DNA from 2 places in the Collinsella sp. CLA-ER-H2 genome. Region 1 is predicted to be linked to the other one. Evidence: riboswitches for the same ligand, from Rfam matches in the RefSeq annotation. Region 1 holds a riboswitch; the other holds the start of a gene.

The links. Region 1 has a riboswitch for thiamine pyrophosphate ahead of thiC (phosphomethylpyrimidine synthase ThiC). Riboswitches for the same ligand answer to the same signal wherever they lie in the genome.
Region 2: another riboswitch for thiamine pyrophosphate. It lies ahead of thiM (hydroxyethylthiazole kinase); the one in region 1 lies ahead of thiC (phosphomethylpyrimidine synthase ThiC).

The regions. Positions count from the first base shown of each region.
Region 1 is NZ_JBBNLO010000002.1:66,331-81,759, reverse strand. Features, by position in the region: gene AAAX59_RS01145 (SGNH/GDSL hydrolase family protein) at 1-647, shown strand, start outside; gene thiD (bifunctional hydroxymethylpyrimidine kinase/phosphomethylpyrimidine kinase) at 709-1,539, opposite strand; gene thiC (phosphomethylpyrimidine synthase ThiC) at 1,722-3,056, opposite strand; TPP riboswitch at 3,049-3,164, opposite strand; gene AAAX59_RS01130 (hypothetical protein) at 3,228-3,749, shown strand; gene AAAX59_RS01125 (YaaA family protein) at 3,884-4,693, opposite strand; gene AAAX59_RS01120 (aminopeptidase) at 4,797-6,194, opposite strand; gene polA (DNA polymerase I) at 6,358-9,108, shown strand; gene AAAX59_RS01110 (HAD family hydrolase) at 9,383-10,210, opposite strand; gene AAAX59_RS01105 (argininosuccinate synthase) at 10,764-11,990, shown strand; gene AAAX59_RS01100 (hypothetical protein) at 12,222-12,392, shown strand; gene argH (argininosuccinate lyase) at 12,511-13,941, shown strand; gene ndk (nucleoside-diphosphate kinase) at 14,325-14,729, shown strand; gene rpiB (ribose 5-phosphate isomerase B) at 14,881-15,348, opposite strand.
Region 2 is NZ_JBBNLO010000016.1:9,664-25,092, reverse strand. Features, by position in the region: gene AAAX59_RS05960 (patatin family protein) at 1-672, shown strand, start outside; gene AAAX59_RS05955 (thiamine phosphate synthase) at 909-1,604, opposite strand; gene AAAX59_RS05950 (thiamine-binding protein) at 1,601-1,942, opposite strand; gene thiM (hydroxyethylthiazole kinase) at 1,946-2,785, opposite strand; TPP riboswitch at 2,837-2,947, opposite strand; gene AAAX59_RS05940 (HAD family hydrolase) at 3,111-4,019, shown strand; gene AAAX59_RS05935 (LysR family transcriptional regulator) at 4,030-4,926, shown strand; gene AAAX59_RS05930 (5-methyltetrahydropteroyltriglutamate--homocysteine S-methyltransferase) at 5,082-6,215, shown strand; gene AAAX59_RS05925 (uracil-xanthine permease family protein) at 6,338-7,672, shown strand; gene AAAX59_RS05920 (alpha/beta hydrolase-fold protein) at 7,733-8,398, opposite strand; gene AAAX59_RS05915 (hypothetical protein) at 8,606-10,390, opposite strand; gene AAAX59_RS05910 (hypothetical protein) at 10,662-12,434, opposite strand; gene AAAX59_RS05905 (NCS2 family permease) at 12,642-13,955, opposite strand; gene AAAX59_RS05900 (peptide deformylase) at 14,149-14,568, shown strand; gene bsh (choloylglycine hydrolase) at 14,700-15,429, shown strand, end outside.

The DNA of each region.
Region 1 (15,429 bases):
TATGCTTTGGCGACAGCAACACCTATGGTTACGATCCGGCGGGCATGCGCGACGGCACCGCGGTGCGCTATGCGCAGGATGTGCGCTGGTGCGGCGTGGCCCAACGTGACTTAGGCGAGGGCTGGCATGTAATTGAAGAAGGCCTCAACGGCCGCACGACGGTACGCGACGACATGTGCCATCTGAACACCAATCTTAACGGCATCCGCGCACTGCCGATGCTGCTCGAGGCCCATAAGCCGCTGGATGCGATCGTTATTATGCTGGGAACCAACGATTGCAAGACGGTCTTTGGTGTGACGGCCTCCGATATTGCCCGTGGCACCATGGCGCTGATTCGCGCCGTCCGCGCGTTTCCGTGGACCGACGCTGCGCCTTGTCCGCGCATTCTGCTGATGGCGCCTATCAAGATTAAGCCGCAGATCGCCGATGTATATATGACCGATTTTGACGAGCGTTCCGTCGAGGCCTCGGAGCATTTTGCTGAATACTATGCGCACGTAGCCGAGCAGTTTGGCTGCGACTTTTTGAATGCAGCGGAGTTTGCCGAGCCGGGCGATATCGACTATCTGCATATGATGCCCGAAAGCCATGAGAGCCTGGGTCACGCCGTGGCGGCCAAGCTCCAAGAGATGCTCGGAGAGTAGCGCGACCCCAAGCCACCGCAAAGGGGACGGGCGCCTTTGCGGTGGCTTTGGACTGCGAATCTTAATACTGCCACATGTGGTTGACGGGGCCGGAGCCTTTGCCCATGTCAAAGCCGGCGGCCAGAGCGCCGGTTAGGTAGGCCTTGCCGGCGTTGACGGCGTCGGCAAGATCCATGCCCTGAGCCAGCGCGCAGGCGATGGCGGACGAGAGCGTGCATCCGGTGCCGTGCGTGTTGTCGGTCTCGATGCGCTTGTGGCGGAACCACGTGGTGAGTGGATCTCCCAGATGGTTGCCCTCGTCATCGAGTGGCGCGGGTTCGGCCAGTACATCGTTGGCCTCGTTGACAAGATGCCCACCCTTAACGAGGGATGCGCAACCAAAGCGGCGGGTGAGGAGCATGGCAGCATTTTGCTGCGTGCGCTCGGAGTCGACCTCATAGTCGAGCAGTGCCATGGCCTCGGGAATATTGGGCGTGATAACCGTCGCTAGCGGGAACAGGCGGCGGGTGAGCGCCTCGGCGGCATCTTCGGCAATCAGCCGCGCGCCCGAGGTGGCGACCATGACGGGGTCGACGACCACGTTCGTTGCGTTCCAGGCGCTCAAGCGGTCGGCGATGACTTCGATAATCTCGACAGAAGAAACCATGCCGATCTTGACGGCGCTGGGGCGGATATCGTCAAAAACGGCGTCAATTTGCGCGGCTACGATATCTGGCGAGATATCCTGCACGGCGGTAACGCCCAGGGTGTTTTGCGCTGTGATGGCGGTGATGGCCGTCTCGGCATACAGGCGGTGCGCCGTGATGGTCTTGATGTCGGCCTGAATGCCGGCGCCGCCGCTGGAATCGGATCCCGCGATGGACAGGACGGCAGGTACCTTACTACGATCCATGTTCGCTCCCTTGTTCGGTCGGAATCAAATGGGTCTTTAAGCCAGCATTATAAAGATGCCCGGGCCGACTCTATGCCGAACCCGGGCGGGCGATGCAATCTCTACGCAAGTGTAAGTAAATGTTCACAAGTCAACAATTGACAGGCACCAGCTCGCCGCCAGAAGCGGCCGCGGCGACAGGGTTAGTCCTCCATGCCGAGGTCGATCGTGGTGCCCTCGAAGATCTTGTTGACGGTGCGGACGGCGCACATCTTGCCACACATGGTGCAAGTGCCCTCGGTGGCGGCGGGGGACTCCTCGTAGCGCTTCTTGCCCGTAACCGGGTCGAGCGCGCACTTCCACATGGCGTCCCAGTCGAGCTTGCGGCGTGCCTGGCCCATCTTGTCGTCCATGTCGCGGGCGTGGGGCACCTTTTTGGCGATGTCGGCGGCGTGTGCGGCAATCTTGGTGGCCATGAGGCCGTCGAGCACGTCCTGGGCGTTGGGCAGGCACAAGTGCTCGGCCGGCGTCACGTAGCACAGGAAGTCGGCGCCGGAGCTGGCGGAGATAGCGCCGCCGATGGCAGCGGTGATGTGGTCGTAGCCCACGCCGATATCGGTCACCAGCGGCCCGAGCACATAGAACGGGGCGTTGTGGCACAGGCGCTTCTGCAGCTTCATGTTGGCGGCGATCTCGTCGAGCGCCATGTGGCCCGGACCCTCGACCATAACCTGGACGCCGGCGGCCCATGCGCGCTTGCACAGCTTGCCCAGCTCGATCATCTCGGCGGTCTCGGTGGCGTCGTTGGAGTCGTAGAGGCAGCCCGGGCGACAGGAGTCGCCGAGCGAAATCGTCACGTCGTACTCGTGGCAGATTTCGAGCAGCTCGTCGTAGAACTCATAGAACGGGTTCTCGTTACCGGTGACCTCCATCCAGCCAAACAGCAGCGAGCCGCCGCGGCTCACGATGTTCATGAGGCGGCCTGTCTCCTTAAAGGTCTTTGTGACCGACTTGTTGATGCCGCAGTGGATGGTCATAAAGTCCACGCCGTCCTCGGCGTGCGCGCGCACGACCTCGAACAGGTCGTCCTTGGTAAGCTTGACCAGCGGCTTTTCCATGTAGCCGATGGCGTCGTACATGGGGACGGTACCTACCATGAGCGGCGTCTCGTCGATGAGCTGCTGGCGGAACTGGCGCGTCTTGCCCGAGTTGGAGAGGTCCATGATGGCGTCGGCGCCAAAGTCCTCGGCGATCTTGACCTTCTTCCATTCCTCGGCGGCATCGGCCTTGTCGCCCGAGATGCCCAAGTTCACGTTGACCTTGGTGGACAGGCCCTCACCGACGCCAAAGGCGCGCATGCCTTTTTTGATGTGCACGATGTTGGCAGGAATGGCGATGCGGCCGTCGGCCACGCGCTCGCGGATGTACTCGGGGTCGCGATGCTCGCGCTCGGCGACCTCCTTCATCTGCGGTGTGATCTGCCCGGCGCGGGCGAAGTCGATTTGCGTGACGAGCTTGGGCTCGGTCTGTGTGCTCATTGGCACGGCTCCCTTCGTTGGCATTACCCATATCAGGTTTGCGGGTCAGGGCGGGCGCGCCCAATCTCAGCCTGCCGTCTTGTCCTGCAAGCCCCCCGTTTATGTAATGGGCTCAAGTATAGCTCGAATGGGTACGATTGGCCTAACGAGCGTGCCTGTGGGGAGGCGAACATGGAAGACAAGCATCTATATCGAGAGACGCAATGGGATGTATCGGCCGAGGAAAGCCGTGCGCACCATGGCCTTGTCGCGATCGGTTTTGCGGTGCTTGCCGTGCTGGTGATTGCCTTTTGTATCTGGACGTTTGGTGGTCGCGGCGGCGCTGCATGGGAGTTCGAGGCTGATGATAGCCTACCGATTATGACGGTGAGGAGTACTGGCGGTAATGCCAATACGCTCGCCGTTCCGGGCGATTATTGGTACCCGTGCGATGAGTTTGTGCAGTTGCAGCTGAGTGGTGGGTCTATTCCTGGTGAGGAAATCGAACGCGTGACGTATGATGCGACGTTCAAAACGTTGACGGTGAAGCTCAAAGATCAAGGGGATGTGGCCACGACGATGGATATCGCGCTGACGGAATGGCGCCTGGAGCCCCCGTCGGGTGTTGCGGTGTCCGAGGTCGAGCACGTCAAGATTGTCTATCAGGACGGTTCGACAAACGGGATTGCAAAGGCCGACGGTCTAGCTGAATAGGTGTCGAGCCTAGCAGCCAATTCATAAAAGTTGCGGTGGAATAGTTCCTGATTGTGCGAAAAAGGCTCAAATAGGAATTATTCCACCGCAAGTTATATAGAGAAGGCTGAGCGGGTCAGTGTTGGGTGCCGGCTCTAGAGCATCTGTTCGTTGATGAACACGAGGGTGCCTAGGTATGAGAGCTCGGGGACGTGGCGATAGCCGATGTTGAATGCGGTAAGTTCGCTTGCATCCTCGAGCTTGTTTTCTGCCATCCACCGCACCATGGAGCCGCGCGCCTTTTTGCTGGCGGTCGACCGTTGGATGGGCTTCCCGTTGCGGATACCCTCGCCAAAGAGGCACGTGACGGCTGTGGCGTCGCCCGCGAGGTGGGGCAGAACGGCTTTGGCATACTCTACGCTGGCGAGGTTGACGATCGTGGTGTTTGAACCTGCCGGGGCGATAACCCGCGCGAGCTTGTCGCTCCAAAACGCGTAGAGGTCTCGGGCATCGTCAACGGCGAGCTTCGCACCCATCTCCAGCCGATACGGTTCGACGGCATGAAAGGGGCGTACGCATCCGTAAAGGCCCGAGAGGATCCACAGATGGTCTTGCAGCCATGCGAGCTGCGCGGCATCCATCACCTCGGGTGCCATGCTCTGGTATTGAATGCCGTGATAGGACATGACGGCGGGGGAGGTATTGCGGGCGATATCGGGATTGTCGAGGTCGCCGTTTTCCAAGATGGGCTCGAACTCATGCAGGGTGTTGAGGCAAGGCCCCAGCAGTTTGTCACTCACGTTCCATAGCGCCTGCAGGCCGCCGCTGCCTTCATTTCGCTCAATATCTAGCAACGCGCGATGCAGTCGAGCCGTCTCGCGCGCAAAGGGCGGAATGCCCAGGACTTCAAAAGCATCTTGGGCCGAGCGCATCTGCTTGGCGGGCGAAATGATGACCTGCAGCATGGACTCTCCTCTGTCAAAAAGGAAGTTGCGGTGGAATACGGTCTGTTTTGGCCGTTTATAGGCCAGTTTAGTCCGTATTTCACCGCAACTGATGAAGGGTTGGTTAGGCGCGCTCGAGGAAGGCCTTGTAGCCGCGATAGGCCTCGTAGATGTCGGCCTTGTTGGCGACCTCCCACAGGGCGTGCATGGACAGGACGGCAACACCGGAGTCGATGACATTCATGCCGTACTTGGCCATGATGTAGGCGATGGTGCCACCGCCGCCCGCGTTGACGCGGCCGAGCTCGCAGGTCTGGAAGTCCACGCCGGCCTCGTCCATGATGTCGCGGACGAGGGCCACGTACTCGGCATCGGCGTCGTTGGAGCCGCCCTTGCCGCGGCTGCCCGTGTACTTGTTAAAGCACAGACCGCGACCCATAAAGGCTGCGTTCTTGGTTTCGAACTTGCCGGCGTAGCCCGGGTCGAAGCCGGCGGACACGTCAGAGGAGAGCATGCGGCTGTGGGCGAGTGCGCGGCGCAGGGCCAGCGGGCTATCCTCGCCGGCGAGCGTCATGATCTCGGCGACGGTGTTCTCGAAGAAGCGGCTCGTCATGCCGGTGGCGCCCACGGAGCCGATCTCCTCCTTGTCGACGATGAGTGTGATGCTCGTGCGCTCCACGTTGGCGACGTTGATCTGGGCGAGCATGGACGGATAGGCACAGACACGGTCGTCGTGGCCATAGCCCAGAATCATGGAGCGGTCGAGGCCCATGTCACGGGCCGGGCCGGCGGGCACGACCTCGATCTCGGCGGAGAGGAAGTCCTCCTCCTCGACGTCGTACTGCTCCTTGAGGATGTCCAGGAACATCTGCTTGACGGGCTCCTTGGGGGCGTCCTTGTCGTCCTCGTCAAACTTGACGGGACGGCCGCCCACGATCACGTCGAGGACCTCGGCATCGACGGCGTCCTTGGCGGGCTTGGCCATCTGCTCGCTCGAGAGGTGGATCAGCAGATCGGAGATGGTAAAGACCGGATCGTCGACCTTGTCACCGATGTTGATGTCGACGGTGGTGCCGTCCTTTTTGCAGATGACGCCTACGAGTGCGAGCGGGGAGGCCACCCAGTGGTAGCTCTTGACGCCGCCATAGTAGTGCGTGTCGAGATAGGCCATGTCGCCGGCCTCGAAGGCGGGGTTCTGCTTAAGGTCCAGGCGCGGCGAGTCCACGTGGGCGCCCAGGATGTTAAAGCCCTGCTCGAGCGGGGCGGTGCCCAGGTTGACGAGCATAAGGTCCTTGCCGTGGTTGGCGGCGTACACCTTGTCGCCTGCCTTGAGCTCGCGGCCTTCGGCGATTACGGTCTCCAGGTCGACGTATCCCGCCTTCTCGGCCATCTTGATGCCTGCCTTGACGCACAGGCGCTCGGTCTTGTTCTCACTCAAAAACTGCTTATAGCCGCGGCAAAGCTCCTCGAGCTCCTCGATTTGCTGTGGTGTGTACTTTTTCCATGCGCAGGGACGCTCCATGACGCAGGCTCCTTTCGGATCGATCGTGCTGGTTGATGTACCGTGAGCCATCGTATCACGCGCGGGCTCACGGTGGCAGGGGCTGATGTGCGGTAGTCGCGGGGCGGGGAGCGTGTAAACTGGAGTGAGCAAACCGTGCCCAGCCCAAAGCGAGGTATTCAATATGTCTGACAAGCGCCGCACTTTTGCCGTTATCGACGGTAACTCACTCATGCATCGCGCCTTCCACGCCGTGCCGCCGACCATGAACGCGCCGGACGGTCGCCCCACCAACGCGATCTTTGGCTTTCTGAACATGTTTCTCAAGATGATCGATGCCTTTAACCCCGACGGTGTGGTCGTGGCGTTTGATAAGGGCAAGCCGCGCGTGCGCATGGAGATGCTGCCGCAGTATAAGGCGCAGCGCCCGCCCATGGACCCCGATCTGCACGCGCAGTTTCCGATGATCAAGGAGCTGCTCGGCGCGCTCAACGTGCCGATTCTGCAGTCCGAGGGCTGGGAAGGCGACGATATCCTGGGGACCATGGCGCGCCTGGGCGAGCAGGCCGGCTGTGACATGCTGCTGGTGACCGGTGATCGCGATATGTATCAGCTCGTGACCGAGCACGTCAACGTGGTCTCGACCCGCAAGGGCCTGTCCGACGTGGCGATCATGACGCCCGAGAGCGTGGACGATCTATATCACGGCATCACGCCGGCGCTCGTGCCCGATTTTTATGGTCTGAAGGGCGATACGTCCGATAACATCCCCGGCGTACCGGGCATCGGCCCCAAAAAGGCGAGCGCGCTCATTGCGCAGTACGGTAGCCTGGACGAGGTCATCGCACACGCCGACGAGGTCAAGGGCAAGATGGGCGAAAACCTGCGCGCACACATCGACGACGCGCTGCTGAGCCGTAAGGTGGCGACCATCCGCACCGATGCGCCCGTTGAGCTCGATTTTGAGGCGACGTCCTTCCCGGCGTTTTCTGCCGATGAGGTTTCCGCGGCGCTGGGTACGCTTGGTATCACCGCCATGCAGAACCGTTTCTTGGCGCTGATCGGCGGCGAGGGCGGGGCTGCGGCCACTGCCAGCACGTTTGAGATTCCCCACGTTATGCGCGCTGCCGCCGGCGATGCCGAGGCGCTCGCTGCCGCTGCCGCAGAGGTTTCGCGTGCGATCAAGGCAGGCGAGTGGGTTGCCGCCGTGGTGGACGATGACAAGGAGGAGGGCGCGCTTTTTGGCCTGACACGCACGCTGTGGCTGGCGACGCCCAAAGGACTGCTTGCACTTGAGGAGGGCGATGGCGGTGCGCCTGCCGTGGTCGATGGCTTCAACTTCGCTCACGGCGTGATTGCCGGCGTGCTTGCGCGCCTGTTTATGGAGGGCCGCGTGGCGAGCCCGGATATGAAAGCGCTGCTGCATGAGCTTTCGCCCATCGATTCCTCCGAGCCCGAGCTCATGGATCCGCTGGCAGTTGATTCCACGCGCATCTTCGATACCGTGGTTGCCGCCTACCTGTTGGATTCCGACCGCTCCGAGTTTGACGAGGCGTATCTGGCCGATACCTATCTGCAGATGGCGCTGCCTGCGGCGCGCGGTGCAGAGGGTGCCGGTGAGGACGCTCCTGCGCCCGCCGCTCGCACGGCGGCCTTGACGCTGGCGCTGGTCGCACCGCTGCGCGACCGCATGGCCCGTGAGAACGCCACCAACGTGTTCGACGGCATCGAGATGCCGCTTGTGCCGGTGCTTGCCAAGATGGAGCGCGCGGGCATGCTCGTAGACCCCGACCGTCTGCATAGTCTGTCCGAGGGCCTGGCGACTCAGATTGCCGAGGTCGAGCGCAGCATTCGTGACCTGGCGGGTGACGAGACCTTTAATATTGGCAGTCCCATGCAGCTGTCGCATGTGCTCTTTGATGTGATGGGGCTTCCGACCAAGGGCCTCAAGAAGACTAAGCGCGGCTATTATTCGACCAACGCCAAGGTGCTGAGTGACCTTGCCCGCGACCACGAGATCGTGCGCCTGATTTTGGACTGGCGTGAGAAGTCCAAAATCAAGTCCACCTATCTGGACACGCTGGGCCCGCTACGCCGTGGTGACGGTCGTGTGCACACTACGTACAACCAGACCATCACAGCAACGGGGCGTCTGTCCTCGAGCGACCCGAACCTGCAGAACATCCCGACGCGCTCGGAGCTGGGTCGTACCGTCAAGACGGCGTTTTCGGCAGGCGAGGGAAGCGTCTTTTTGGCGGTGGACTACTCGCAGATCGAGCTGCGTCTGCTGGCGCATCTCTCGGGTGACGAGCACTTGGTGCGCGCCTTTAACGAGGGCGAGGACTTCCATGCCGAGACGGCGGCGCGCGTGTTTGGTGTGCCGGTGTCCGAGGTAACGCCCGACTTGCGCAGTCGCGCCAAGGCCGTGAACTTTGGCATCGTGTATGGCCAGCAGGCCTACGGCCTGTCGCAGTCGCTGCATATCTCGATGGCCGAGGCACGCGACATGATCGACCGCTACTACGAGGCCTACCCGGGCGTGCGCACGTTCCTCGACAACGTGGTGGCACGCGCCAAGCAGACGGGCTACGCCGAGACCATGTACGGCCGCCGTCGTCATATTCCGGAGCTCAAGGCCAAAAACCCGCAACTCCGCGGCTTTGGCGAGCGCACGGCCATGAACCATCCTATGCAGGGCACCGCAGCAGACATCATCAAGATCGCCATGGCCCGCGTAAGTCGTCGCTTGGAAGAAGAAGGCTTTGCCGCCCACATGATCTTACAGGTGCACGACGAATTGGACTTTGAATGCCCCATCGACGAAGTCGAGCGCCTAACCACCATGGTCCGCGACGTCATGGAACACGTAGTGGACCTCCGCGTTCCCCTAATCGCCGAAGCCAGCACCGGCATAACCTGGGCCGATGCCAAGTAAAGACATACCAACAACCCCAAAGTAACCAAAACAGAAGGGGGCTCCTTGCCAACAAGGAGCCCCCTTCATTCCAAACTATCAGCCAAGTATCCAGACGCCAAGACGCCATCCATGCGGCAAGCAAGTCACCGCAGGACCTGGCCGGGCGATGCGGGTAAGTTTTTCGTAGATTCCGCACGAGCCGAAGGCCACTTAATGTGGCCTTCGAGCGAGCCCAGGACCTGACCGAACGAAAAACTTACCCGCGTCGCCCGGCCAGGTCCGACAGGTTGCGTTAACGAGCCGCCAAGATGGCGTCGATGAGCGTCAGTACGCCCCCGTCGTTGTTGCTCGGAATGCGCCACTTGGCGTGCACGTTCATGTGCTCTTCGGCATTGTCCACGATAAAGCTGTGACCGACGCGCTCGAGCATGGGGATGTCGTTGTACGTATCGCCCACGGCGGCAGCATCGGCAATATCGATGCCCAGGTGCTCGCACAGGTGAGCGATGCCGGCGCCCTTGTCGACGCCCAGGTTCATAAAGTCGATCCACTCGCGCCCAGCGTTGGTGACGTAGAGCTTGTCCGAGAACTCGGGGCTATAGGTCTCGCGGAAAGCGGGCTCGGCGTCGTAGCCTGGGAAGAAGACCGAAATCTTGTTGGACTCGAAATCGATGCCCTCAAAGCTGTCGACGTAGTTGATTGTGTTGTAGTAGACGCTGATCTCGTCGTGGTATTGATGGTCGCGGGCAAGCACGTAGAACTCGTCGAAGCAGCACAGGACGGGGACAGCGCGAGGATCCTCCGAGGCACGGTTCAAGACCTGCTGATACAGCTCCACGTCAATATTGCTCTTATAGATATAGCTGCCGCGACAGATCACGCAAGCTCCGTTGTCGGGACAAAAGGCGAGGCGGTTCTTGATGCCCTCGAACATCTCCTCGAGCTTGGGGGCGGGACGTCCGCTGGCGGGGCAGAATACGATGCCGGCGTCGGCGAGCTTGTCCAGGCGCTCATCAAGACCCTGGGGCAGCACGCGCTCGTCGGTCAGCAGCGTCTTGTCCATATCGACGGCGAGAATCTTAATGTTTCCGATATTGGCGTCCGATTCGTAAGTTTGCATAAAAATGCGCCTTTCGTTTCGAGATTGTTTCAGACGTTATAACCATCAACTAGTAGTTGAGCGTATTTTCGCAGGAATGGTGCGTATTTGCACCACGCTTCACAAAGTAATGAAAAAACTTTTCAGAAATTTGAATTTGTCGCTTGTGCTGCGGGCACTTTAGCGTAATATAGCGACCATCGAAAACGGAGACGGAAAACAACCGCTTACCGAGTAAAAGGTACCGTTTACGATATTTGAATTGCGCCCGGCGATACGTGAAAGGAGAGGCAGATGCAGTTCGTAAAGATCATCACCACTGCAGACAATGCCATCCGACGCCAGCGCGCAATTTCCCGACGACGATAACAATCGTCTCTGTCCGCATGGGGCGAATTGCCTCAACAGAGTCATTTTGAGGTCGTTGGGTCTTAGCACGACATAGCCGCATGTTTCTAGGGCATGCCTGTGATGCATTCTGCTGAATAACCTGATATTGCACGGTTTTTGACCTCAAGGTGACTTGCAACTGACCGATGTTCTAACTAGCTACCAAGGGCGAAAGGAAACAGCCATGAGCAAGGAAAAAGTCGTTCTCGCATATTCCGGTGGTCTTGATACATCCGTATGTGTCAAGTGGCTCCAGGACGAGAAGAATCTCGATGTCGTTTGTGTCTGCGGCAACGTGGGCCAGGAAGAGACCGGACTGGATGCCAAGAAGCAGAAGGCGCTCGACCTGGGCGTTCTCGATTGCCAGGTGCTCGACCTGCGCGACGAGTTCTCCGATGAGTTCCTGACCAAAGCCATCGCAGCAAACTCCATGTACGAGAACAAGTACCCGCTGCTCTCCGCCCTGTCTCGCCCGCTGCTTGCCAAGAAGCTTGTTGAGGTCGCCCACGAGTTTGGCGCGACCTACGTCGCCCACGGCTGCACCGGCAAGGGTAACGACCAGGTCCGTTTTGAGGCCGCCGTCAAGGCCCTCGACCCCGAGCTCAAGGTTATCGCCCCGGTTCGCGAGTGGGACCTGAAGTGCCGTCCCGACGAGGTCGCCTATGCCCACGCCCACAACGTGCCGGTTCCCGAGGGCGCCAACGACAACCCCTACTCCATCGACGACAACCTGTGGGGTCGCGCCATCGAGTGCGGTCACCTGGAGGACCCTTGGAATGAGCCGCTCGATGACGCTTGGGTTATGACCAAGAACCCCGAGGACACGCCTGACACCCCGACCTATACCGAGATCGAGTTTGAGGCCGGCAAGCCTGTCGCCGTCGACGGCAAGAAGATGAAGCTCTCCGAGATCGTCATCGCCCTCAACAAGATTTCGGGCGACAACGGCTTTGGCCGTCTTGACCTGGTCGAGGATCGTCTGGTGGGCCTCAAGAGCCGCGAGTGCTATGAGGTTCCCGGCGCCCTGACGCTCATCACCGCCCACAAGGCGCTCGAGGACATCTGCGTCGAGGGCGACCTGCTCAAGACCAAGATCAAGCTCGAGCAGGATTGGGCCACCGCCGTGTACAACGGCCAGTGGTACAGCCCGCTCAAGAACGCGCTCGACGCCTTTATGGCCGATACCCAGAAGTTCGTGACCGGCACTGTCCGTCTGAAGTTCTTTAAGGGCAACTGCCATGTCGTCGGCCGCAAGAGTCCCTTCAGCCTCTACGACTACGGCCTGGCTACCTACGACCGCGACACCACGTTTGACGAGAAGGCCAGCGCCGGCTTTATCGAGATCGATACGCTGTCGCTCAAGACGTGGGCAAAGGTCCAGGGCCCCAGCTCTGCTGCCGCCCAGGCCTAGCGCCTCCTTCCCTTGGTATCCGCGCGGCCCATCCGCGTGATACATAACGGGCGCACGGGGTCCCTACCTTTCGTTATGCTTGCTGACACTTCTTAACATCGGTGGCCCCTACGTTCCGCCCGCATATATGATGCCGCGACTGTGGCTGAGTCCGAGCCCCGCCGGGGTTGTCCGGCGGGGCTCCTTCTATCAATTTGGCGGCTCTGCGCCTATATATGAGGAGTATCCATTATGTTCAATGCTATCGCGCATGCTTTACTTGCCCTCGCGCCCGAGTTCGATGCTGCAAGGGTCGAGGACGTCCCTATGAGCCTGAAGGCCTGGATCGATGGTTCGCAGGGCAACATCCGGAGGGAGACGTTGGGCGCCAAGTGCATGGCGCGTCACTTCTTTGCAAATTAGCTACATGGCACCGCACACGGTGGGGAATGTGTAAAACTAGCGGTTGAAAAATCGCTTTAGCGATATGGCGCATTGCTTTGGGCGCTTGTTTTGGTATTTGGAGAAAGGGGACGGTTCCATGGCTCTTTGGGGCGGTCGTTTTGAGGCAGGCGTGGCCGAGGTCACGCAGGAGTTTGGCGCGTCGCTGCCGGTCGACAAACATCTCTATAAGCAGGATATCGCCGGCTCTAAGGCGCATGCCAAAATGCTGGCGGCCCAGGGCATCATCAGTGCCGAGGACGAGCAGGCGATTGCCAAGGGCCTGACCGGAATCGAACAGGATATCGATGCTGGCAACTTTACCTTCGATATCAACGATGAGGACATTCATATGTCCATCGAGAGCGAGTTGACGCGCCGCATCGGCGAGCCCGGTAAGCGCTTGCATACCGGCCGTTCGCGCAACGACCAGGTGGCGACCGATACGCGCCTGGGCGTCAAGGCGCTGGCCAAGGAGCTCATGGAGGCCAATCTTGAGCTGCGCCATGTGCTGGTGGATGCGGCTAAGAAGTACGACAAGGTGATTCTGCCGGGCTACACGCATATGCAGCACGCTCAGCCCGTGCTGCTCTCGCATCATCTGCTGGCGTATTCCTGGATGTTCGCGCGCGACTTTACGCGCCTGAAGGCCGCCTTTGATGCCGCCGACAACTGCCCGCTGGGTGCTGCCGCGCTTGCCGGTACGAGCTATCCGCTCGATCGCCAGATGACGGCTGCCGAACTTGGCTTTGCGGGCGTGATTCCCAACTCGCTCGATGCGGTTTCCGACCGTGATTTCCTGCTCGATCTGCATTACGCCGGATCCGTCATGGCGATGCACCTGTCGCGTCTTTCCGAGGAGATCGTGCTGTGGTCGAGCTCCGAATTTGGCTTTATCACGCTTTCAGACTCCTACTCCACCGGCTCGTCTATCATGCCGCAGAAGAAGAACCCCGACTTTGCCGAGCTTATCCGCGGCAAGAGCGGTCGCGTGTACGGCAACCTGGTGCAGCTGCTGGTAACCATGAAGGGCTTGCCGCTTGCTTATAACAAGGACTTGCAGGAGGACAAGGAGAGCGCGCTCGATACCGCCCATACGCTCATGCAGTGTCTGTCGGTTATGGCCGGTATGATTTCGACTTGGACCGTCAACGAGGATGCCATGGCGCGCGAGTGCGGCGTGGGGCACCTTGCCGCCACCGATGTTGCCGATTACCTGGCTAAGCGTGGTCTGCCGTTCCGCGAGGCACATGCCGTGGTGGGCCATCTGGTCCTGATGTGCGAGAAGCGCGGCTGCAATCTTGAGGACCTGCCGTTTGAGGTGTTCCAGGAGGCAAGCCCGCTCTTTGAGCGCGACATTACCGAGGCGCTCGACATCCCGTCGATTGTCGCCGCGCGCACGACCGAGGGCGGCACCGCTCCTGCCGCCGTTGCCGCGCAGCTTGGGCGCGCCGGGGCTCAGCTCTCGTCTGACGAGCGTGCGTTTGGTTCGCTGACCAAGGTTGTCGAGATGGGCCACGGGGCAAACTAGGGGCTTGATCGGCGCAATCATCGTCGTTTCCAGATAAATCGTTTTTGCTCTTACGGGTGTTCGCTTATGCGGGCGCCCGTTTTTGTTTTCGCAGGGCTGAGCTTGTCGAGAACTTCTGTAGGACCTTTGGGTAGGTTGTGAAGGTGTTACGCTCGCGGGCGGCAATCGACCGTCTGCTCTGTTCATTGTGCTCTGTAGCTGGGCGAATGATACTCTAGTCGGGCTTCGAAACAGAAGTGACACATATGGAACGCTTCAATAAATAATAGCGTTTCAATAAACGTCTTCTTGTTTAACTGCAGCTAAAACTCTGTTACGATGCAGTCCAGGCGGGTGCCGGAATGGGACTTGGGCACGCGCGAACCTACTTGAAAGGCTACCTTATGGCTATCGAGAAGACCTTCATCATGATTAAGCCCGACGCCGTGCGCGACCGCAAGATCGGCGAGATTGTTGCTCGCATTGAGCGCAGCGGCCTTGTCATCGAGCGCATGGAGATGACCACGCTCGAGCGCGCTACCGTCGAGGAGCACTACGCCCATCTGGCCGACAAGCCCTTCTTTGGCGGTCTCTGTGACTTTATGACGAGCGGTCCGGTCGTCAAGATGGTCGTTTCCGGTCTCTCCGCTGTTGCTAAGATGCGCACCCTCATGGGCGCTACTAATCCGCTTGACGCTGCTCCTGGTACCATCCGCGGCGACTTTGCCGTCGATGTCAACGCCAACGTGATCCACGGCTCCGACTGCCTGGAGAACGCCGAGATTGAGATCAAGCGCTTCTTTGGCTAAACCAGCTTTGACTCCTTAAAGCTGTTAGCGTGTGGCTTGGGCGCCGCGGAACTCCATCCGCGGCGCCCTTTTATTCCAAAATCTATGAAGGGGCCCGCTCGGTCATGAGTTCCGAGCGGGCCCCTGCTGTTAGCTTGTGACACTGAGTGGTTTAGGCCTCGTCGACGACCTTGAGGCCGCGCGTGTGGTCGATCTCGTTGAGGAGGTTAACGCGACGCTCGTGACGACCGCCCTCAAACTCGGCGTCGAGCCACTCGTCGACAATCATCTTGGCGAGCTCGGAGCCCACGACGCGAGCACCAAAGGCGAGCACGTTGGTGTTGTTGTGCATGCGCGAGAGCTTGGCGCTGAAGGGTTCGGAGCACACGACGGCGCGTACGCCCTCGACCTTGTTGGCAGCCAGACTAATCCCGACACCGGTTCCACAGATGAGGATGCCCAGGTCGACGTCGCCGTTGGCAACGGCCTTACCCACCTTGTAGCCGGCGATGGGGTAGTCAAAGCTCTCGGAGGTGTCGGTGCCAAAGTTCACGACCTCGCAGCCGCGCTCCTTCAGGTGCTCGGAAATGATGTTCTTGAGCTCGACGGCGGCGTGGTCGTTACCGATACCGATCTTCATGGATGGTTCCTCTCTTGTCTGTGCGGCGCAAATGCTAAAGGTGTTTACCGCGTTCGACTGCATGATAGCGCGACTTTTGCG
Region 2 (15,429 bases), on a different contig from region 1:
AAGGCTTATTGCGCCGACAAGCGCTATGCGAGCGTGACCAGCTGGCTGCGAACCGGCGATATGTTCAATGCCGATTTTGCCTATCACGAGGTGCCTATCGAGCGCGATCCCATCGACTTGGAGGCGTATCGCGCCTGCCCCATGCGATTTACGTGCGTGTGTACCGATATCGAGACGGGCAAGGCCGTCTACCACGATCTACCGTATGGCGACGAGCGCGATATCGAGTGGATCCGGGCGTCGTCTGCCATTCCTGTGGCGACGCGTCCCGTTGCTATTGACGGGCATAAGTATCTGGATGGTGGCGTGGCTGATTCTATTCCCAGCTCATGGCTGTTTGCGCAGGGGTATGACCGCAATATCGTGGTACTCACGCAGCCGGCGGGCTTTGTGAAGCAGCCCAACAGCGTGATGCCCATGCTGCGGCGCGTGTTCCGTCACTATCCGGAGTTTGTTGCAGCGCTTGAGCATCGGCATGAGGTCTACAATGCCACGCTCGATGACCTGGCACGTCGAGAGGCTGCCGGGGAAATCTTTGTGGTGCGGCCGAGCGAATCGGTGAAGGTGCCGTCGCTGTGCCGCGAACCGGATGAGCTCGAGCGCATCTACCAGGTCGGCCGCCACGATGCAGAGGCGACTTTGCCGGCGTTGGAAGCGTATCTGGCGGGGTAGGACAAGCTGCCGCGGACTCGGCGGAAAGCGCGTCCCAGAATGAGCGCTCAGAACGGGCTACAGTTTCCCAAACGGTGGGGTTTCGGAAAGTTCGTCCCGGAATATGCGTTCAGACTGGGATGCGGTTTCCCGTTAAGCCTCTATATGGAAAGCGCATCCCAGAATGGGTGTCCAAACTGGGATGCGCTTTCCATTGCTGAAGATATGAAGCTGCAAATCGGCTGCTCGACTTATGCTTATGCCTGCTGCCAGGTATCGACGAGCTCCTTGGCTGCGGCGTGGGGGTCGTCGGCACTGCAGACGGCGCTCACTACGAAAAAGCCGTCGACGCCAGTGGCCTTGAGCTGCGGTAGGTCGGCCGTCTTGACGCCGCCGCCCACCACGATGGGCACGGGGCTTGCCGCGTGGAGTGCGGCCAGGTCCTCAAAGCTCTTGGTGATGATGGAGCCGTCGGCCGCGCGTCCGCAGTCGCGCTTGGTCTCGGTCTCGTGGAGCGGGCCGATGCCCAGGTAGTCGACCAGGCTCATGTCGGCGGTCTTGACGTACTCGAGCATCTCCTCGCAACGGGCCGAAAGGCCCACAATGGCATCGGGGCCCAGCAGCTTGCGGCAGACCTCGACGGGAATGTCGCTCTGGCCTACGTGCACGCCATCGACGGCAATGCCCTGCTCGCGCGCGGCAAGCACACAGTCCAGACGGTCATCGATTAACAGGGCGACCTGACCGGTCTTGCCGGCCTGTGCGATTGCCTGTGCGGCGTCGTCGGTCAGCGCAATGATCTCGCGGGCGCTTGCCACCTTGGAGCGCACCTGGATGCAGGTAAAGCCGGCGTCGAGTGCCTGGGCCACCACATCGCTCACGGGGCGTCCGAGGGTGTTTTCGGGGCCGAGTACCAGATAGGCCGAGATATCAAGGTTGTCGCGGATGCTCATTGTGCTTCCTCCTGCTTTTTGATCTGTGCTTCCATGCGCTTGAGTTTGCCGGTCATGGTGTCGGTAAATCCGGGTCGAATATCGGCTTTGAGCACGACTTCGGTGCGGATGCCCTTGCTCGCCAACACAAAGGTCGCGTCGCGCACGACCTGCATGACCTCGTCCCAGTCGCCCTCGATCTCGGTGAACATCGAGGTGGTGCGGTTGGGAAGGCCGCTCTCGCGAATGACGCGCACGACCTCGGCGACCTCGGCGGACAGCTCGTCGCCGGTGCCGCATGGGGCGATGGCCACGGCGACGAGCGTGTTCATGCCGGCATTGGTTGCGGGTTCGGACATGGCTTATGCCTCCTCGAGCTCGAGTCGGTTGTCGGCAATATCCTGGGCGGTTGCGCGGTAGAGCTCGTCGATAAAGGCGACCTTAAAGCTTGCCGGGGCATCGGCGACGGCGGCGGCACGCGTGCCGGCAACGTTGTAGACGGCGGTGCCGCAGACTGCTGCCGTAAACGGATCGGTAGCACAGGCGTACACGGCCAGCACGCCGCCCTGCGAGCAACCGCAGCCGGTGATCTTGGACATGAGCGGGCTGCCGCCGTGGGATTTGGCCACGGTCGTGCCGTCGGTAATCAGGTCGACTTCGCCCGAGACCACAACGGCGCCGCCGGTGTAGCGAGCGAGCGCCACGGCGGCATCGCGGGCGGCGTCGACCGTGTCGGTGGTATCGACACCACGTACGCGGCTCAGATCGGCCGACTCGCCCTCAAGACCCCACAGGCCGGAGAGTGCGATGATCTCGGAGGCGTTGCCGCGTACGATGGCGGGCTTGTACTGCTTGAGCTCGTTTACCAGCTGGGTGCGCAGGCTACCGATGCCCAGACCCACCGGATCGAGCACCCAGGGCTTGCCGGCGTCGTGTGCCGCCTTGGCCGCGCGGGGAATCGTCTGCTCGTAGATGGGGAAGAGCGTGCCCATGTTGAGATAGATGGCGCCGCCGCCGGCAACGAGCGCCTCGCCCTCGTCGGGCAGATAGACCATGGCGGCCGAACCGCCCACGGCGAGCTGCGCGTTGGCGACAAAGTCGATCGTCACCGTGTTGGTGATGGAGCCGGCCATCGGATTGGTGGCGCGAATCTCTTCCACGGCCTTGACCATATGTTGCTTAAGCTGTTCCGAATCAATCACTGCACATGCCTCCTTGGCATAGAAAAGGGGCGCTGTGCATAGACAGCGCCCCTGTAAAGGCGGCATGCTCCCTACGCCAGCATTAACTGACAGGTTCAAAGGATTGGGCCCTATGCCCTCTCAGCCTTGTGGTTTGCACCGCCGGCACTCCCGCATCGAATCTGTTGTTCCCTATACTAGCGCACCTGCCAATATGGGACAGGTTTATTTTGGCAGGTGGCAACAGGGGCGCTGCATTTTCCCAGATAAAACCTGCCAAGATAAACCTGTCCCTTATTGGCAGGTCGTTACAATAGACGGGATAAAGAATGACCGAGGGGACCTTATGATCAAACTTGTGCTGACCGATATGGACGATACGCTGATTCCTGCTGGACACGATGGCGCCAGCGACTGCGCCATCGAGGGCATTCATGCCATGCAGGCGGCGGGCCTGCATTTTGGCCCGGTTTCGGGTCGCCAGCCGTCCGCGATGAGCTGGATGTTCCGCAATCGCTCCGAGTGCTTCTCGACCGGTGCGTTTTGCAACGGCCAGGTGATGTTTGTCGATGGCGAGGCGGTTGCCTCGCGCGCAACTGATAACGATGCCCTTATGCGCCTGGCCGACTACCTGGAGCAAGAGACCGACGATACCTATTTGAAGGTCTACCGTCTGGGTGATGACTTTTGGGACAACGACGCCTATTGCGTGACAAGCGATCCCGAGCGTGTGCGTCGCGCCATGGAGTCAGGCGGCAACGCGTGGCTCAAGGGCGAAGAGGCTCCCTGTCGCCCTGTCGTTGACGATGCCCCGGTATACAAGGCGAATATCTGGAGTACCCGTTCGCGCGAGGAGCTCGCCGGGCTGCGCGAGCGTGTTGCCGCCGAGGTGCCGGAGCTCTCGCTCGTGTTTCCCAACAACCGCGTGCGCCTGTTCGACGTTCTTCCGACCGGCTGGGACAAGGGCTGTGCTGCGCTGGAGCTGGCGCGCGCTTTGGGCCTGACGCCCGACGAGGTGGCCGTATTCGGCGATTCCGATAACGATTTGCCCATGATCGATGCCGTTCCCAATTCCGTTGCAGTCGCCAATGCCAACGAGGCCGTCACGGCTGCCGCGCGCTGGCATATCGGCGCTGCGGCAGATGATGCGGTTGCCGGGGCTCTGCATCAGATTGCCGCCTGCGCCGCGACGGGGGAGATGCCGTCGTTTATGCGTCAGATGGACGCGACGGGTTTCGACGTCACGAACGTCTAGGGAGAAAGCCATGAAGCTCCAGCAGCTCAGATATGTCGTCAAAGTTGCCGAATGCGGCAGCATCACCGAGGCCTCGCGCCGGCTCTTTGTGTCGCAGCCTTCGATTACCGCGTCAATTCGCGATCTCGAAAACGAGATGGGTGTACACATCTTTGAGCGCACCAACAAGGGCGTCATTGTGTCCGAGGAAGGCGAGACCTTCTTGGGCTACGCGCGCCAGGTGCTCGACCAGGCCGACCTGCTCGAGGGCAAGTACAAAGGCACGTCCGAGCAGGTGCCGCACTTTAGTGTGAGCTGCCAGCATTATTCCTTTGCCGTTAATGCATTTGTCGATGTGATCCGCGAGTTCGATGCCGCGCGCTACGACTTTACCCTGCGCGAGGAGCAGACCCACGAGATTATCGAGGACGTCGCGCATATGAAAAGCGAGCTCGGCATCCTGTATCTGTCGGAGCACAATCGCGAGGTCATCGAGCGCATGCTGGCGGCCAACGAGCTCGTATTCGAAGGACTCTTCTGCGCTACGCCGCATGTCTTTGTGTGCTCCGACCATCCGCTGGCGGGTCGCTCGAGTGTGACGCTCGAGGACTTGGAAGACTACCCGTTCCTGTCCTATGAGCAGGGTAGCTACAACTCGTTTTACTATTCCGAGGAGCTGACCTCGACCTTTGAGCGCCGCAAGAATATCCGCGTGCGCGACCGTGCGACGCTGTTCAACCTGGCCATGGGCCTCAACGGCTACACGGTCTGCTCGGGCGTGATTAGCCACGAGCTCAACGGTCCCGGTATTATCTCCATCCCGCTCGATGTGGACGAATACATGGAGATTGGCATCATCACACGCAAGAACACGACACTTACGCGCTACGGTCGGGCCTATATCGACGCGATTCGTCAGCATATCTAGGGTGCTGTGCTCCGCACGGTTCAAGTCTCTTTATGGCAATCCAGACTGATATAGGAAGCATCTATATCAAACTGTTATAAACATATATTTTACGATGTCCATATGAGCGCTCATACTCTGTCCCAGTAAAGCAACCAATGCAAAGGGAGATATCTATGAGCACTTCGATTCAACCGAACGCGCCGTTTCGTGCCGATATCGTCGGCAGTTTTCTTCGTCCGCAGGCTGTAAAGGACGCCCGTGCCGCCTATGTCGCGGGTAAACTCGACGCTTCCGGCCTTAAGGCCGTCGAGGACGAGGCCATCCGCGACTTAGTGGCCAAGCAGAAGGCTGCCGGCCTGCAGGTGATTACCGATGGCGAGCTCCGCCGCAGCTACTGGCACCTCGATTTTATGTGGGGCCTCAACGGCATTGAGCGCCGCGCCTCGCGCACGGGCTACATGTTCCACGATGAGGAGACTACCGCCGACACCGCCGTGGTAACCGGTCCCATTAGCGGCGAGAATCATCCGTTCGTCGAGCACTTCAAATTTATCAAGTCGCTCGAGGGAGAGGGCCAGGTCGCGCGCCAGACCATTCCGGCGCCGATCCAGACGTTCTCCGAAGTCACACTCGACCGCTGCGATGGCCAGCAGGAGAGCCTGCACGCCGTCTACAAGACCGACGAAGAGCTCGTCGATGCCATTGCCGCAGCATACCGCACCGTGATTGCCGACTTGTATGCCGCGGGCTGCCGCAACATCCAGTTTGATGACTGCACCTGGGGCATCTACTGCGATACCGATTTTGTTGCCAAAACCGGCATGAGCCCGGTCGACCTACAAAAGGTAAGCGAGCTGGGCGTGGCGCTCAACAATGCCGCCATCGAGGGCAAGCCCGACGATCTGGTTATCAACACGCATGTATGCCGCGGCAACTACCACTCCACCTACGCTTTTGAGGGCGGCTACGACCCCATCGCGCCGTACCTGTTTGCGCATGAGGACGTTGACGCGTTCTATCTGGAGTTCGACACGCCCCGCGCCGGTGGTTTTGAGCCGCTCAAGTACGTTGCTCCCGGCAAGAAGGTCGTGCTGGGCTTGGTGACCACCAAGGCGGCAGAGCTCGAGAACGAGGATGTTATCGTCGAGCGCATCCGCGAGGCGGCAAAGTACGTGCCGCTCGAGAACCTGTATCTGTCTCCGCAGTGTGGCTTTGCCAGCTGCGAGATTGGCAATAAGCTGACCGAGGACGAGCAGTGGGCAAAGATTGCGCTGGTCAGGCGTATTGCCGAGCGCGTTTGGAAATAGCGCTAGCGTTTGCAGGTGGCGGCGCGTGCGAGGTACTGCATATCGCGTACAATGGTTCGGATCGTATCGTTCGGGCAGGTTATCCGATATGCCTGATCGCCCTTCCATTCGAAAGGACTTCCATGTCCCAGTCTTCGACGCCCGCCGTCACCGATGCCATCTACGATGCATCGTCGCTCGGCCGCCCGCGCATGTTTGTGTTGGGTTTGCAACACATGTTTGCGATGTTCGGAGCCACGGTGCTCGTGCCCGTGCTCACCGGCCTTTCCGTTTCGGCGACGCTTCTGTTCGCCGGCATCGGCACGCTGCTGTTTCATTTTCTATCGCGCGGTAAGGTGCCCGCGTTCCTGGGCTCCTCGTTTGCCTTTATCGCGGGTTATGCCGCCATTGCGCCCAACGGCGAGGCTGAGCTTTTGCCCTACGCTTGCCTGGGCGTAGCTTGTGCCGGCCTGCTCTATCCGGTGCTTGCGGCCCTGTTCCGCGCCTTTGGCGCCAAGCGTGTCATGCGTTTCTTCCCGCCGGTGGTGACCGGTCCCATCGTCATTTCCATCGGCCTGATCTTGGCAAGCTCTGCTATCGCCAACTGCCAGACCAACTGGTTTGTTGCTGCTATTGCCGTTGCCGTGATCATCATCTGCAACATTTGGGGCCGCGGCATGGTCAAGATCGTGCCGATTCTGCTGGGCGTTGTGGTGAGCTATGCCGTTGCGGCGGTGCTGGGCGAGGTTGATTTTTCGGGGGTTGCCGCCGCGCCGTGGGTCGGTCTACCTGTCGTGTGGGACAACACCGTGTTCGCGCTCTTTGGACCGCAGTTCGATAGCAGTCTTGCCACGACGGCCATTATCACCATCATGCCACTGGCCTTTGCGACCATGATTGAGCACATTGGAGATATTTCCGCCATTGGCTCTACCTGCGAACGCAATTACATTGCCGATCCCGGTCTGCATCGCACGCTGCTCGGCGATGGCCTGGCGACTATCTTGGCATCGCTCTTCGGCGCCCCTGCCAATACGACGTATGGTGAGAACACCGGTGTGCTTGCCCTGACGCGCGTGTTCGACCCGCGCGTGATTCGCATTGCCGCCTGCTGTGCCATTGTACTTTCGTTCTGCCCCAAGTTCGCTGCTGTGATCGCTGCTATGCCGGCATGCGTTATCGGTGGCGTGTCGCTTGTGCTCTACGGCATGATCAGTGCCGTGGGCGTTCGCAACCTTATCGAGAACCAGGTTGATTTCCAGAACAACCGCAACGTGCTGGTGGCGGCTCTGGTGCTCGTGCTTTCGCTCGGCATTGCCTACAGTACCGCCGGTGCCATCGTGCTGGAGCTGGGCGGCGTGACGATTTCGCTTTCGGGCCTTGCCGTGGGCTCGCTGGTGGGCATTGTGCTCAACGCCATCCTGCCAGGTAATGACTTTGAGTTCGATACTTCCGAGCTTGAGGAGACTGCTGAATAGTAGCTGCGTTCAGCCAAATTAAAAATGGCGTCCATGCGTATGTACGCGTGGGCGCCATTTTTAATGCGTCAGTATCCAGTGGATGCCGCGCGCCATGCGCAGGTCAGTTTGGGTAAAGTGATTGCCGGGGTTGAGCTCCAGCATTGTTGGAATGTCACGCTCGATAAACAGCTCTTCCATCGCGCGCGTATCGTCGAGTACGTGCCGCATCATGCGGTTGGGCGTCTTGGTTTCCTTTTTACCGAGTGACAGATAGACGGCGTCGGGCGTAGCTGTCATCGTGCGCTCGCGCGCGTAGTCGATAAAGCCGGGGAACCACAGCGACCCCGATGCACTCGCCGCGCGCTCAAAGACATCTGTTTGCCAAAGTGCCCACAGTGCAAAAAGACCCGCCAAGGAGTAGCCGGCAACGCCGCGCCAGGCGGGCGGTTGCGGGAGCGATGATTCGGCCTCTGGGATTATCTGCTTCAACAACTCGTCAAGAAAACCAGCGGCCTGTCCACCAAAGGGCTCGGCATCGCGCACGGTTCCGTCGCATCCCCAGGGGCTCAGCTCGCGATTCCAGTTGAGGCTGCCAATGCCGACAAGCGTGAAGGGCGGGCAGTTGAGCTCTCGGCAGCGTTCATAAACCTCCGTGCCGTCGCCCATGACCACGGGAAGATAGATGACTGGTGCGCTTTCGGCATGCTGTGCATGAACGGTTATCTGCTTTTGATGCGCTTCCATGACGGGCTTCTCTCGGCGTTGTGATATCGACGGCCCCCATTGTCGCACGCCGGCTCATGCAGGTTGGGCTAGACCAAAGACAATCTCGTGCATACCCTGCGGACGCATATGGAAAACGCCACCGCCGGAGGGGAGCTCGGCGGTGGTGTTGTTAAACGGTGCTGGGACTCGGGGCCTTCGCGGGAGCTGCCATGTGCGCAGAGGCGTCTAAGAGCGCTTGCGGCTCGCCATGGTGCCTGCGGCGATAGCGGCTGTTCCCGCAAGGACGGTTGCCACGATGGCCGCACCCGAGGTGTCGCCGGTTGCCGCGAGCACGCCGGTAGTCTTGGCTTTCGTGATTGAAGCCGCAACGGCCTTGGTCGGCTTTGAGCACTCAGGCTTGGGGTTCTGCTTGGACTCCGCGGGCTTGCTTTCTGCGGGCTTGGTCTCGTCGGGCTTGGGGTCTTCCGGCTTGGCTACCTCGGGAGGTGCGATGACCATGCTCTTGGCGACAGCTTCGTTATAGGGGGAGTCGATCACAGCGTCGCCCGTGCCGATGGCTTGGCCTGCCTCGTAGATGCCGTCACGGAGCTTGCGATAGTCAATGACCTTGCCGCCTTCGGGCGTCTGGATGGCGGCGTTCTCAATCTTGATGGTGCCGATTGTCTTGCCGTCAGCGCTCATGGCACGGGCAAAGATTGCCGCTGTATCTCCTTCGGCCGTTACCTTGCTGCGGATGATCGAGATGACTGCGGGTGTGACGCCCTCGCTGGTCTGGGCGATGATGCCGATGTTCTCGCCTTGGGGCTCGGGGCTCGTCTCACCATCTTGGTTTTCGCTGTAGGGGATGGGGCCGTCGCCGTTCTCGACATAGCGGGCTATGGCCTTGACAACGGAGTCGCTGATGTAGGTGTGGCCACCCTCCTCGTTGGGTCGATCGTTTCTGGTGGAGAATGCAGCCGAAACCTCGCCTTCCGCAAACGCGTCCACGGTGGAGCCGTTCTTGACGACGATGTCGTCTTGGTAGGTGAAGAGGGCGATGGCGTCACCGTATCTGCCTTTACCTGCACGGACCGTCACGTTTGCATGATCGAGGGTGATGCCCTTGTGGGCATAGACGCCATATTCAACACCGTTTACGTTGAGGGAGGCGTTTGTGGCTGCGAGGCTGCCCTTGGCCTCGACGGCAGCGTCTTTCTCGGAGCTTGCCTTGACCTGGCTGCCGTCCGAGATGTTGATATTGCCGCCGCTCCAAAGGGCCTCACCATCAGCTGAGCTTGCCTCGACCGTCCCGCCACCCTTGATGGTGAGGTTCTTGTCGGTTCCAATACCCTTGTCCTCGGTAGCCCTGGCGGTGACGGCTCCGCTGTCGTCAATCGTGATATTGCCGTTTGCCCTGATGCCATCCGATGCACCCGTGGCGTTGACGTTGCCCGAACCTTTGATAGCGAGATCACCCCCGGCATTGATGGCATCAAACCCAGTGCTCGTGGCGTTGACGGATCCGGCTCCGTCGATGTTGATATTACCCGTGGAGAGGATAGCGTCCTCAGTAGATGTCACGCTGAGCGTGCTGCCCGCGTCGCCTTGGATATTGAGCTCGGCATTCTCGTTAGTGCCATGAGAAACGTTGATGCTTTCGATCCATTCGGCAGTGACGATGTTGGTTCCCGAGTAATTCACGTTGAGCTTGCCTGCGGCCTGGATCTCGCCGCCGTTATAGTTGTTGAGCTTCAAGTCGTCGGCGCCGTCCCACGACCAGGTACCGGCCTCGTCGCTCGCCGCGGTGTTGTACTTGTTGCCGCCGACCTTGACCCATTCCGCTGCGAGCGAGACGCTCGGCATGAGCAACGAGCTCACCGTGAGCGCGCACACGGCGCCCGCGACGATGCGGCGCGTCACGCGGCGCCAGCTGCCGTGCGCGAGTCCTATGCGACGGCGAACGTCGGGTTCGGCAACATGGGTTCCGGCGGTAGCGTCATTGCGTTTGGGGGTCGTGAACAAGGCTGCCATGGCTGCTCCCGTTCTCATAGGGCCTATACGACTAGATTCAGCGTATCTGCTGGATGTTGCCGGCGGTAGTGCCGTTTGGAGGGCAAAATGGCCAAAATGGGGGAGAAATAGGCCGCACGCCGGCGCAGGGACCGGCGCTAAAAGAAAAGCGCGGGGCCGCATGGCGACTCCGCGCTTTATTGTTCAGCTTTTGCAGCCTTGCCCTCACGCTACGAAGAAGTAGACGAGGAAGGCAAGGGCCGCGACCCACCCGTCCTGTGCGAAAAAGTGTTTACGAGCGTTTGCGACTCGCCAGGGCGCCTGTGACGATAGCGGCCGTTCCTACAAGGGCGGTCGCTATGATGGCTGCGCTCGAGGCGTCGCCGGTTGCCGCGAGTTTGCCGGCGGTCTTGGCTCCCGTGGCTGCAACTGCAACGGTCTTGATCGTCTTCGCGCCCTCGGACTTGGAACCCGGCTTGGTCTCGCCGGGCTTTTCCTCGGGTTTGGTCTCCTCGGGAGGCGCGATGAGCGTGTGCTTGGCGACTGCTTCGTTGTAGGGGGAGTCGATCACGGCGTCGCCCGTGCCGATGGTTTGACCCGCCTCGTAGACGATGCCGTCGCTGAGTTCTTCCTTGTTGCGATAGTCAATGACCTTGCCGCCTTCAGGCGTCTGGATGGTGGCTCCTTCGATTTCGATGGTGCCGATCGCCTTGCCGTCCGCGCTCATGGCAAGGGCGAAGATTGCCGCCGTGTCTCCCTTGGCCGTGACCCTGCTGCGGACGATCGAGATGGTCGCGGGCGTGATGCCCTCGCTGGTCTGCGCGAAGATGCCGATGTTCAGGCCCTCGGACTCAGGGATGATTTCGTCGTTTTGGTCTCCACTGTAGTGGTCGGGGCCGTCGCCGCCGGTCTCGGCATAGCGGGCTATGGCCTTGACAACGGAGTCGCTGATGTAGATATGGCCACCCGCTTCGCCGGAGTAGAAATTACTGGTGGAGATTGCAACCGAGAACCTGCCTTCTGCGAGCGCATCCACAGTCGAGCCGTTCTTGATGACGATGTCGTCCTCATCGGTGAAGAGTGCGCTGACTTCCCCGCCATCTGAGCTTGCGCGGACCGTCACGGTCGCGCCATCGAGCGTGATGCCCTTGTAGACATAGATGCCATACCCAACGCCACTTGCGTTGAGGGAAGCGTTCGTGACCGTGAGGCTGTTTTTACCGTCGATGGTGGCGTCTTCCTCGGAGCTTGCCTTGACCTGGCTGCCACCCGAGATCTCGATACTGCCGTCGGCCCAAATCGCATTGTCCTCGATAGAGCTTGCCTCTACCTTGCCGCCGCCCTTTATGATGAGGTTCTCGTTAGCATCGATACCCTGATCCTCGGTGGCCTTGGCGGTGACGGTTCCGCTGTTGTCGATCGTGATGTTGCCGTCGGCCCTGATGCCATCCGAATCGCCCATGGCGTTAACGTTTCCCGAGCCCTTGATGGTGGCATCGCCCCCGGCATCGATGGCATCGTGCTCGGTGCTCGTGGCGTTGACAGTGCCAGCGCCGTCGATGTTGATGTTGCCGACGGAAGTGATGGCGTCACGAGAAGATGTCACGTTGAGCGTGCTGGACGCGTCGCCCTGAATATTAAGCTCGGCGTTCTCGTTCGCGCCATCCTTAACCTTGATGCCGCGGCCGTCGTCGTTAGTGACGGTGTTGTTGCCCTCGTAGCTCACGTTGAGCTTGCCTGCTGCCTCGATCGCGCCGCCGTTATAGCCGTTGAGCTTCATGTCATCGGCGCCATCCCATGACCAGGTACCGGCGGCGTCTCCCGTGGGGCCCGCGGCCGCTTCGTGGCGGACGCTGCCAACGTCCACCCACTCGGCTGCGAGCGAGATGCTCGGCATGAGCAGCGAGCTTACCGTAAGCGCGCATACGGCGCCTACAACGATGCGGCGCGTCACGCGGCGCCAGCTGCCGTGTGCGAGCAGCGTGCGACGGCGCAGGTCGGGCTCGACAAAATGGGCTCCAGAGGTTTTGTCATTGCGCTTGGGGGTCGTGAACAAGGCGGCCATGGTTACTCCCATCCTCATAGGGCCTATGCGGTTATATCCAGCATATCTGCAGGATGTAGCCGTCGGTAGTGCCGTTTGGAGAGCAAAACGTCCAAAACTTGCGAAGCAATACATCGCGCGTCCGTGTGGTGCCTGGTTTTAAAAGCAAAGCGCGGAGCCGCTCGATGCGACTCCGCGCTTTGCTGTTTGGTATTGCGAATCTTGCGCCTACGCTACAAAGAAGTAGACGAGGAAGGCGAGGGCTGCGATCCACATGAGCGGCTTGATCTTGGATGCCTCGCCCTTAAAGAGCGCGACGACCACGTAGGCGATAAAGCCCAGACCAATGCCGGCAGAGATGGAGTAGGTGAAGGGCACGCCGGCGACAATCATGAACGCCGGGAAGCCCTGCGACACGTCGGACCAGTCGATCTCGGAGGCCTCGCTCATCATGAGGTAGCCGACGTAGACCAGAGCACCGCAGGTGGCGGCGCTGGAAACGATGGTGACGATGGGGGAGAAGAACGCGGCGAGAATGAACAGCACGCCGGTGGTGACGGAGGTGAGGCCCGTGCGGCCACCGTCGGCAGCGCCAGAGGTGGACTCGACGAAGGTGGTGATGGAGGAGACGCCCATAAAGCCACCGGCAGCAGCGGCCACGGAGTCGACGACCAGGATGGGACGGATGTCCTCGACATTGCCGTCCTCGGTCAAGAACTCGCCCTGCTTGGCGACGGCCATCGCGGTGCCCATGGTGTCGAAGAAGTCGCTCATGAGCAGCGAGAAGGCAACGACGAGCAGCATCGGGTCGGTCAGGACCTTCACGATGGCAAGGTTGCCGTCGGCAGTGCTGGCAAACGGGGCGCCGAAGGTCGAGAAGTCGAGCGGTGCGATGAGGCCCTCGGGCGCATGGGTGACGCCCAGCGGGATTCCGGCGATAACGGCGACGATGATGCCGATGAGCAGCGAGCCCGGCACGTTGCGGGAAGCCAGGGCAACCGTCACGACGATGGAGATGATGCCGACGATAAAGGTGGGGGAGGCGATGTCGCCCAGGCCGACGAGCGTACCGGCGCCAGCGGTGATGATGCCGGCGTCGCACAGGCCGATCATGGCGATAAACAGGCCCAGACCCACCGAGATGGCGTGGCGCAGGACCACGGGGATGGCGTCCATGATGGCCTCGCGCAGGCCGCACAGGACGAGCAGCAAGATGACGATACCCTCGAGGAAGATAACGCTCATGGCCACGTGCCAGTCGCCGCCGCACATGGTGGTGGCGATGCCCGCGATCATGGCGTTGATGCCCAGACCCGACGCGCAGGCGAGCGGGCGGTTGGCGAAGATGCCCATGCAGATGGTCATGATGCCGGCGCCCAGGCAGGTGGCGCAGGCGAGCGCTCCCGCATCAATGCCAGCGCCCGAGAGCACTGCGGGGTTGACGGCGATGATGTAGGCCATCGCCAGGAATGTTGTCAGTCCAGCGCGAAGTTCGGTCCCGATTGTGGACTTGCGCTCACTGACGTGAAAAAGTTCGTCCATGCATACCCTTTCCTTGTTCAGCCCCGAGTTTAGGCCGATTGACACGAACTCACTTACTATATCGTCTTTACAACCTTGCTGTTCCTCGCATGTTGATGTTCGGCGCTTTGTAACAGACGGACGGTATTTATCGCATGAAAATGTGTGGGTACCGTATACTTAAGCGGTTACAACGACCCCTATGGAGGAACGTATGATTAAAGAGCTTTGCCACGACGAGGCTATCCTGTCCCAGCGTTGCGAGGTTGCGACCGTCGAGGACGAGTCGGTTGCTCAGGACCTGATCGATACCATCAAGTCGCTCGACGATGCCGGCTGCCTTGCCGCTAACCAGATTGGCGTTACCAAGAAGGTCTGCGTCTACCTGGACGACGCCGGCGAGCCCCACGTGCTCTACAACCCCCGTCTGGTGTTTGGCCTGGGCGCCAGCAAGATGGAGGAGAGCTGCCTGACGCACGAGGAGGTCACCAAGTCCACGCGCTATATCAAGTGCAAGGTTGCCTTTGACCAGATCGTCGACGGCAAGATGAAGGAGTGCCGCCGCGACTACGCGGGCTTTGAGGCGCAGATGGTCCAGCATATGATCGACCACTGTCTTGGAAAGTTGGTCTAAGGGGACCAAAGCACCGCACTTCGTCTCTTTTGGTCCGGGCGTGACATTGTTGTCATGTCCGGGCTTTTGTGTTTAGCGCCTTTTTGTTTGGTGACAATAACCTTAGCAGGACCGTAAAGCTAGGAGGCGCTATGTGCACGAGCATTCGATTTACCGATAATTCTGGCCACATGTATCTGGGCCGCAACCTCGACTGGAGCTTTGACTACGGCCAACAGGTTCGCGTGATGCCGCGCGGGTTCCACATTCCGTATTCGTTTATCGACGATGCGTCGGCGGCACACGCGGTAATCGGCATGTGCATCGATTACAAGAACTATCCCATGTTTTTCGACTGTGGTAACGATGCGGGTCTGGCTGTGGCGGGGCTCAACTTTCCCGGCTATGCCGAGTATGCCGAGGGTCCTGTCGACGGCAAGAACAATATCGCGGCCTATGAGTTTCCCCTGTGGGTGGCAGCGACGTTCTCGACGGTCGATGAGGTCGAGGCCGCGCTGCGCGACACGGTGATTGTCGCCAAATCCGCCGGAGAGGGGCTGGGCGTGTCGCTGCTCCATTGGATTATCGGCGACAGCCAGCGCAGCATCGTGGTCGAGATGATGGCTGACGGCCTGCATGTATACGACGATCCGGTCGACACCCTTGCCAACCAGCCGACCTTCCCGTGGCACATGGAAAACCTGCGCACCTATATCACCGCCACAAGCGATTTTCCGCAGACGGCGACATGGCGTGGCGCCGAGCTTAAGCCCTATGGAGCCGGTGCCGGCATGCGCGGCATTCCGGGCGATTGCTATTCGCCGAGCCGTTTTGTAAAGGCGGCGTACCTCAATGCCAATTACCCGCAAAAGGAGAGCGAGA